2 regions of the Cyanobium sp. BA5m-10 genome follow, and region 1 is predicted to be linked to the other one. Evidence: predicted binding sites of a transcription regulator. Region 1 holds the regulator's gene; the other holds the start of a gene.

Region 1 (4,415 bases):
CCAAATCGTGCTCAACGTTGGCTGGTTTCCCCACTCAGTGATGCAGCAGGCGCGTACACACCGGGTGGGGGTGAGCTTTGACGTGCAATCCATGCGCTACACCGGCGATCGCATCTGCAAGGCCGCCAATGGTGAACTGGAACTGGAGGAGGTGTTCTATCTACGGCCCATAGGTAGCTATAGCGACCGGCAAGGCAAAAAATACGCCTACACAGAAGAGCAGCGCTACATAGATCTAGAGCTCTGCAGGGCTGCGGCGGCTCGCTACCGCGACCTTTTGGCGGCTGGCTTCGCCGAGGAGCACGCCCGCGGCATCCTGCCCTTCGACTACCGCCAGCACTTCGTGGTGAGCTTCACCTTGCGGGCATTTCTGCACTTCCTTGACCTGCGGGCGAAGCTCGATGCCCAGCAGGAGATCCGTGAGCTCTGTGATCTGATGTGGCCCCACCTACAGGCTTGGACACCCCAATTTGCTGACTGGTATGAAAAGAGCCGCTTACATAAAGCCAGGCTCGCCCCATAAGGCGAACCACCTGGCGCACCTCTCGGTGCGCCAGGTGGTTCGCCTTATGGGGCATTTTGCTGGGAACTAGATACGCGCCAAGGTAACCCGTTCGGGCTGATGCTGATATTTACCAGCCCGATCTTGATAGGTTGTCTCGCAGGGATCGCCCTCAAAAAAGAGCAGCTGACAAATTCCCTCATTTGCATAAATGCGGCAGTCAGCACCCGAAGAATTACTGAACTCCAGGGTGAGGTGACCCTGCCAGCCGGCTTCCGCTGGGGTCGTATTAACAATGATGCCTAGCCTGGCGTATGTGCTCTTACCCAGGCAGATCACCGTGATATTTGATGGCACCTTCATCTTCTCCAGTGCTACTCCCAAGCCATAGGAATGGGCCGGCAAAATAAAATAGGATCCGTCCTCGTCTTCGCGCAGGGGAGCGGGCTCCAGGTTCGCCGGGTTGAACCGCTTGGGGTTCATCACGGTGCCAGGCACATGCCGAAAGATCAAAAATTCCTTGGCCGACAACCGCAAGTCGTAGCCATAGGAAGAACAGCCGTAGCTGAGCACCGGGGAGCCCGCCGTAGCGGGATCGAGGTGGCGCACCAGGCTCGACTGAAACGGCTGCAACATTCCTACCGCAGCTTGCTCGTTGATCCAGCGATCGTTCTTCAGCATCAGAGGCCTCGGCGCAACTGGGTGACCTGATCAGCCATGGCCATCAACTCAGGAGTCATGGCTGGCCCTGTCAAAATGACATCTAGATGGGCTGGTCGGCGCTCCAAGGTTGCCAGCACTTCAGCCTGCTCGATGTAGCCCAGCTCCACAGCCAAGCCCAGCTCGTCGAGCACCATTAGATCCACCGCACCACTGAGCAGCTGCTCGCGGCTGAAGGCCCACACCTGGCGCACCGCCTCCAACAGCTCGAGCCCCTGGTGGGCAGCTGGCTCTGACAGACAGCCGGGCACACCGGGCCGCAGCCATTGCAGTCGCCCACACAGCCAGACGCTGCTGCCGAGGCCCTGATCTACACCGCCCTTAAGGAACTGAGTAACTAGCACCCGGCTACCCAAGCCGGCACTACGTAGGGCCTGGCTGAGCACGGCTCCGTAACTGCCGCGGAAAGGCGCCGTATGGATTTGCAGTAAGCCCTCCGACTGGGCCACCAGCCGCAATGCCGGCGCAGCAGAAGGGGCGGACGCGGCAGCCGCCACAGCCAAAGGGCGATGGCCAGAGCGCTGAGGTTGGTGCTGGACCGCCGGAAAACCAGCTCCAGAGGAGGAGGAGGTGAGGCCTGAGACGGGCAAGCTCGCGGTCATGAACAACCTGAATAAGAACCTTGAAAATCGAAAAACAGACCTGGGGCGCCGCGAGCAGCCCATGGCCTCGCGGAGCTGAATGTAGCGGGATCGAGCCGCTCCACAAGCAAACGACACCATCCCTAGCGGAAACATACGTACTGGTGCGCAGGGGGCGCCGGCGGTGTCGTCTCAAACCGTGTGTATTGCTACAAGCCGCCCCCCGGGTGATCCTTAGGGTCCCGGCACTTGCCAAAACCTTGATGGTTGGCGCTACCCACGGATTTAGCCGTACCGCCAACACCCCATCGACGGGTGCTCCTGGCGTGGTGGCAGGCATGGGCAGCGCCGGCCAGGGCAACCCCACCCTGTTGGAAGTGATCCGGGGCCTGGCCGGCAGCAGTGTCGAGACGATCGAACGGGGCAAAACGATTTTTTTTCCCGGCGATCCAGCCGAGCGGGTCTATCTGCTGCGGCGCGGAGCGGTCCGGCTGTCGCGGGTATATGAATCAGGCGAGGAGATCACCGTGGCCCTGTTGCGCGAGAACAGCCTGTTTGGTGTGCTCTCGCTGCTTACCGGCCAGCGCTCCGATCGCTTCTATCACGCTGTTGCCTTCACCAGGGTCGAGATGGTGACCGCACCAGCCACCTCCGTGCGCCGTGCGATCGAGCAGGACGCCAGCGTGGGCTTGCTACTGCTGCAGGGCCTGTCTTCGCGAATACTGCAGACCGAAACGATGATCGAAACCCTCACCCACCGCGACATGAGCTCGCGGCTGGTGAGCTTCCTGCTGGTGCTGTGCCGAGATTTCGGCGTTCCCAGCTCGGAAGGGATCACGATTGATCTGCGCCTCTCCCACCAGGCGATTGCCGAAGCGATTGGCTCCACCCGCGTCACAATCACTCGCCTGCTGGGCGACCTGCGCAACGACGGGCTGGTTCAGATCGACCGCAAAAAGATCACTGTGTTTGATCCAATCGCCCTAGCTAAGCGCTTCAGCTGAAGGCCAGGGATACTGGGGCCCTCCGGGGACGTATGTGACGGGCTGGCTGCTGATCCTCGCTCTGCTCGCCCTGGGGGGAGTGCTCTCCACCCTGGGCGACCGACTCGGCAGCCTGGTGGGCAAGGCGCGCTTGAGCCTGTTGGGGATGCGGCCCCGCCGCACCGCCGTGTTGATCACAGTGCTCACTGGCAGCCTGATCAGTGCCATCTCCCTCGGCCTGATGCTGCTGGTAAGCGAGCGGCTGCGCACGGGCCTGTTTGAACTCGATCGACTGGAGCAACGGCTGCAAACCAGCCGCAGCGAACTGAGCCGCAGCAACAGCCAACTAGCCAGCAGCCGCCTGCAGGTGGCGCGGGCCGAACAGGGCAAACGCGAGGCTCAGACGCGCTTTGAGCAGGCCCAAGCCCGCGCCAGCAAATTGCGCCAAGAGCTGGCGCCACTTCTAACCCAGCGCAACCGGTTGGAGCTGGAGCGCAGCCGTCTCAGCCAGGAGGTGAAGGGGCGGGATGCGGAAATCCGCCGCACCGAAGCGGAACTAGCCCAGGTGCGCCGCCGGATTAGCGCCGGAGCCCAAGAACTTAAAGACCTGGAGGGCAACCTGATTGCCCTGCGCCGCGGCGACGTGGTGCTCAGCAGCGGTCAGACCCTGGCCAGCGCCAAGGTGACCCTTGAGCGCCCCGAGCAGGCCAAGGAGGTGATCACCGCCTTGCTGCAGCAGGCCAATCTCAACGCCTTCAGGCGGGTGCTGCCCGGCCAGCCCCCCGATCGCCAGATCCTGCTGGTACCCAAAAATGACATCAGCAAGCTGGAAGGCCTGCTCGCCAAACCCGGCAGCTGGGTGGTGAGCATTCTCTCGGCCGCCAACGTGCTGAGGGGCGAGCGCCAGGTGCTTGCCTTCCCAGACCTACGCCCCAACCGCCCAGTAGTTAAAGCAGGTGAAGTGCTGGCCAGCACCACGATCGAGGGCGACCTCACAGCCCTGGAGCCGGTTTCGCGGCGACTCAACCTGCTGCTGGCCGCTGCCTATGCCCGAGCCCAGCGCCAGGGCACATTGGTGGAAGGGCTGCAGTTCGATGCGGCCAGCTTTAAAAAGCTGGCCCGGGAGCTGAGCGAGCGCCAGCCGGGCCAGGTTGCCCAACTAGAAGCCCTCGCCATCAACAGCGCCAGCACCGCCGACCCAATTGCAGCGGAATTGCGCTGGTTGGCGGCCCCATCTCCCGCCCAATCGGGTCCGGGCCCTCGCCGCCCATGACGAGCGCTGCGGCGGGCCTGGTGGCAGGCCTCGATCCCGGGCGCAGCAAATGCGGTCTAGTGCTGGCTGATCCTGCCGTTGGCCAGATCCGGCAGGCTGCCATCCTGCCCCCACAAGCCTGCCTCGCCCTGCTCAAAAGCTGGCAGCAAGTGGGGCTTGGCCAGGTTGTGCTCGGCAATGGCACCGGCAGCAAAGACTGGTGCAGCCAACTTGGCCAGCAGCGGCTGGCGCTAGCTGTGGTGGATGAGAGCGGCAGCACCCTGGCGGCCCGGGAGCGCTACTGGCAGCTTTGGCCCCCTAGGGGCTGGAGGCGGCTGCTGCCGGCGGGCTTGCGATTACCACCCCGAGATATCGAC
Region 2 (4,415 bases), on a different contig from region 1:
CGCAGGGGCACCAGGGCGCGGCGGGCTCCGGGCAGACGGGCCAGCAGATCCACCGCCGGGGCAGCCAGCTGGGGATCGAGGTCGCCGGCCAGGGAGCTGAGGCCAGCCACCAGTTGGTGCCGGGGCCACACCGACAAACCACGGGCTACCCCTTCGAGAGCGGCGCGCCGCAATGGGGTAGCGATTGGGGGCCGCATCCAGCTCAGCAGCACGGGCCAGGCCGCAGCCTGGCGCTGGTGACCCAGCAGGGGCAGCAGGGCTATCGCCACGGCCTGGCCAAGAACGCCCGGGCCGGGGGCCAATTGCTGCAGCAGCCAGGCGGCACTAGCCCCATCCCGCTGGCGCAGCACCTGGCTGGGAAGGCCGGGATCGGGATCGGGCTGCTGGCGCCACCAACGCAGCAAACGCCGCTGGGACGGCGGATCCAGCCGCTCCGCCAGCACGGCAAGCAGGTCTGGGTCGGCGCTAAGGCTGCCGTTTTCCAGCGCCAGCAGCCAGGGTTCAAGGTCCAGCTCAGGCTGGTTGCGCAGCTGTTGCAGCCAGCCCCAGCGTGCCGGGGAGCCGCAGGCCGGCAGCTGGGCTGGCTCGCACTGGGGCAGGGCAGAGCTCAAAGCCGCCCTCCGCGCTCAGGAAGCCGCCGGCTCGCGGCGCCGGGCTCCAAATTGCTCCAGCAGCAGCTGCTCCAGCACATCGGCAAGATCACTGAGGGGTACGCCTTTTTCATGCAGCTCGGCCAGCTTGGGCTCGGCGCCCATGGAGCCGCCAAGGAAGATCTTGGCCGCCTCCACCATCTGACCATCCTTACGGGCCTTCGCCCCCATCAGCCCGATCTGACCCATGTAGGGCTGGCCGCAGGCATTGGGGCAGCCGGTCCAGTGCATGCGCACCGCCTCAGGCAATTCGATGCGCTGCTCCAGCTCTTCGAGCACCTGCTGGGCCACGCCCTTGGTGGGGATCAAAGCGAAGCTGCAGTAGGCGTTGCCGGTGCAGCTCACCGCTTCGGCCTGCAGGGTCGAAGGGTCGGGGCGGAAGCGCTGCAGCAGGGGTGCAGCCAGTAGAGCCTCGAGGCGATCGCCGGGCACATCAACGATCAAGGCGTTCTGGGCCTCGGTGAGACGCAGCTCGCCGCTGCCATAGGTGCGCGCCAAAGCGGCAAGCTCCAGCATCGAAGCCGCGTCCAGCCGGCCCATCGGCACGTGCAGCCCCACCCAGTGGAGCCCCTCCTGCTTTTGGGCCTGCACGCCCAGGCCCGAGCGGGGGGCGCGGTTTACCAGGTGGGAGCCAGCGTGGCTGAGCACGGGTTCGGCAAAGGCTGCAACCAGCTCAGCCCGGTAGGCATCGATCCCGAGCTCGTCGATCAGATACATCAACCGGCTTTTGTTGCGCTGCTGCCGGTTGCCTGCGCGCTCGTAGTGATGCAACAACGCCAGGGTGAAGTCGGCTAGCTGCTCCGCCCGCAGCCACAGTCCCAGGGGCACCGCCAACTCGTTGCGCTGAGCTGAAAAGAAGCCCCCCACCAGCACCGTGAAACCCAGCTCACCGTTGTGCTCCGCCGGCAGGAAAGCCAGGTCGTTGTGAAGCAGGAAGCTATCTGATGCGCCCCCCACGGCCACATTGAACTTGCGCGGCAGGTTGCGGGGACCGGCCGGCCCCAGCAGCCGCGCCTGAATCGCCTCCACCAGGGGGCGGGTGTCGACGATCTCCTCTGGGTCAATGCCCGCCAGCGGGTTGCCGGTGATGTTGCGGGGGTTGTCGTGGCCCGACTGGCGGCTGGTGAGCCCCAAGGTCTCCAGCGCCACCATCAGCGGCGCCATGTCCTCCAGCAGCAGGCCCCGCAGCTGCAGGTTTTGGCGGGTGGTGATGTCGGCACTGCCGTGCTCGCCACAACGATCGATCGCCTCAGCCAGCAGCTCCAGCTGCTCAGCGCTGATCACGCCGTTGGGCAGCCGCAGCCGCAACATGAAGCGCCCGGGCGTCACAGGCCGGAAGAAGATCCCCAGCCACTTGAGCCGGATCGTGAGCGTGGCTTCGTCGAGTGCTTCCCAGCCTTCACGCCCCATTTCGGCAAGCCGGGGCGCCAACTCCAAGCCGCAGAGCTCGGCCTTGGCCTGCTCGATTTTGCTGAGGGGCGGCTGGCTGGCCGCAGAAATGGTGGAGCTAGTCATGGGGCGGAATCTCGAAACACGGAACAACCTCGGCATGTCCGCCCTGCCGCCACACAGCCGCAAGGTGGATCCGAGCAAGCGCCGATGAGAGCTACGCCGCCGGAAAACAGAAATGGGAAAAAAGCTCCCCGCAGGGAGACAATTGGAATTGTCTGCAGTGCGAGTCGCTTCCTGTGTCGCAACCGCTACAATCCACAGTTCCAGAGGCGGAGGCAGAGCTCAGACGCCTGCAGCGCCTCGAAGCCCTCGGCCCCGAACGGGCCCGCTTTCGCGAACTGATTGCCAAGGTGGGCAGCGGTGAGCACACCAGCACGGGCCTCAGCCGCGATGAGGCCCGCGACGCCATGGACCTGATGCTCCAGGGTCAGGCAAGCGATGCGCAGCTTGGAGCCTTCCTGATCGCCCACCGGATTCGCCGGCCGCTGCCGATCGAATTGACCGGCATGCTCGATAGCTACCGCAGCCACGGCCCAAAGCTGGAGACCCCTGGCCGCCAGGCCATTTGTTTCGGCGTGCCCTACGACGGCCGCAGCCGCACCGCCCCCCTGCTGCCCCTGCTCGCCCTAGTGCTAGCCGGCGCCGAGATCCCGGTGGTGCTGCACGGCGGCGACCCGATGCCGGTTAAGTACGGCGTCACCCTGGCCGAGCTTTTTTCCGCCCTCGGCATTGAATGGCGTGGGCTCAGCCTCGCCGCACTGCAGCAACGGTTGAGCACCCACCACCTGGGCCTCACCCACCAGCCCGACCACTTCCCAGCTGCGGAAAGGTTGCTGCCGGTGCGCGATGAAATTGGCAAGCGCCCCCCCGTGGCCAGCCTGGAACTGCTCTGGACCCCCCACTGCGGCGACCACCTACTAGTGAGTGGTTTCGTCCATCCCCCCACCGAAAAACGGGCCTGGGAGGCCCTGGCCACCGCCGGTGAAACCGAGGTGCTCACCGTGAAGGGCCTGGAGGGGTCGACCGACCTACCCACCAGCCGGGCTGGCATCACCGCCCGGGTCCGCCAGGGCTCGCTGGAGCGGCTGCTCGTGCACCCCCGGGACCACGGCCTCCACGGCGATGAAATCGCCTGGGAAAACTTGGAAACCTGGCAGCAGCAAGCACTGGCCGCCCTCGGTGGCGAAGGCCCCCTGGCCGCACCGCTGCTCTGGAATCTGGGGGCCTACCTCTGGCTGGCTGATCGCTTCGAAAACCTTGCTGACGCCCTCGAGCAAGCGCGAGCTCTACTCGCCTCGAGGTGCGGCGAGCGACTGCGGCAAACCCTGGCCAATCCCAGCGAAAGCGGCAATCGGTAGCAATTGCAACCCTCAAGTTGAAGCCAGCCGTGGTCTTGTAATTGGGTCGGTCAGCTTGTGCGCCGGCTCGATTTTTAGACCGGTTCGGTGCGCTTCTTTGTGGAGCCCGTCCGGAGTGCAGTTGCCGCCACTCCGGCCCATCCCAATCCAGCCATGTCCAACCTTTCGCGCCGCAAGTTTCTAATCACCGCCGCCGGTTCGGCAGCTGGAGCCATCTGGCTAGCCGCCTGTGGCAGCCCCAGCAAAAAATCTGAAAATCAAACAACAAGTCAGGCCGGTGGTGCGGATGCACCTGAGCTGAAGACTGCCACCTTGGGCTTCATCGCCCTCACCGACGCTGCGCCCCTGATCATTGCCCTGGAGAAGGGTTTGTTTGCCAAGCACGGCATGCCCGAGGTGAAGGTGGTGAAGCAAACCTCCTGGGCCGCAACCCGCGACAACCTGGAGCTAGGTAGCAGCGGCGGCGGCATTGATGGCGCCCACATCCTCTCGCCTATGCCGCTACTGCTAACTGCCGGCACGATCACCAAGACCAAGCAGCCCCTGCCGATGTACACCCTGGCGCGGCTAAACCTGCAGGGCCAGGGGCTGTCGGTGTCGAAGGACTACCTGGCTAACAAGCTCAGCATCGACAACAAAGAAGGCTTGGCAAAAGCAACGCAACAGGCCAGCGCTAAGGGCAAGAAATTCAAAGCGGCCGTTACCTTCCCCGGCGGCACCCACGACCTATGGATGCGCTATTGGCTCGCCGCCAATGGCATTGATCCCAATAAGGATGCCGACCTGGTAGTGGTGCCACCCCCCCAGATGGTGGCAAACATGCAGACCGGCACCATGGACACCTTCTGCGTTGGTGAGCCCTGGAATCAGCGCCTGGTGAACAAGAAACTGGGTTACACAGCCGCCGTCACCGGCGAACTCTGGAAAAACCACCCCGAGAAGGCCTTCTCAATGC

Evidence for each region. The regulator NtcA, encoded in region 1, controls nitrogen genes in cyanobacteria. The targets are predictions, from matches to a motif close to GTANCNNNNGNTAC.
Region 2: KBY85_RS12055 (ferredoxin--nitrite reductase) is a predicted target of NtcA. The motif match lies at 2,341-2,354, and genes of this name have one in related genera.

The regions. Positions count from the first base shown of each region.
Region 1 is NZ_JAGQCP010000007.1:78,008-82,422, reverse strand. Features, by position in the region: gene thyX (FAD-dependent thymidylate synthase) at 1-523, shown strand, start outside; gene dcd (dCTP deaminase) at 590-1,183, opposite strand; gene KBY85_RS04845 (cob(I)yrinic acid a,c-diamide adenosyltransferase) at 1,183-1,824, opposite strand; gene ntcA (global nitrogen regulator NtcA) at 2,067-2,807, shown strand; gene KBY85_RS04835 (DUF3084 domain-containing protein) at 2,842-4,059, shown strand; gene KBY85_RS04830 (resolvase) at 4,056-4,415, shown strand, end outside.
Region 2 is NZ_JAGQCP010000039.1:13,135-17,549, forward strand. Features, by position in the region: gene KBY85_RS12050 (CbiX/SirB N-terminal domain-containing protein) at 1-611, opposite strand, end outside; gene KBY85_RS12055 (ferredoxin--nitrite reductase) at 627-2,165, opposite strand; gene KBY85_RS12060 (anthranilate phosphoribosyltransferase) at 2,393-3,460, shown strand; gene KBY85_RS12065 (CmpA/NrtA family ABC transporter substrate-binding protein) at 3,614-4,415, shown strand, end outside.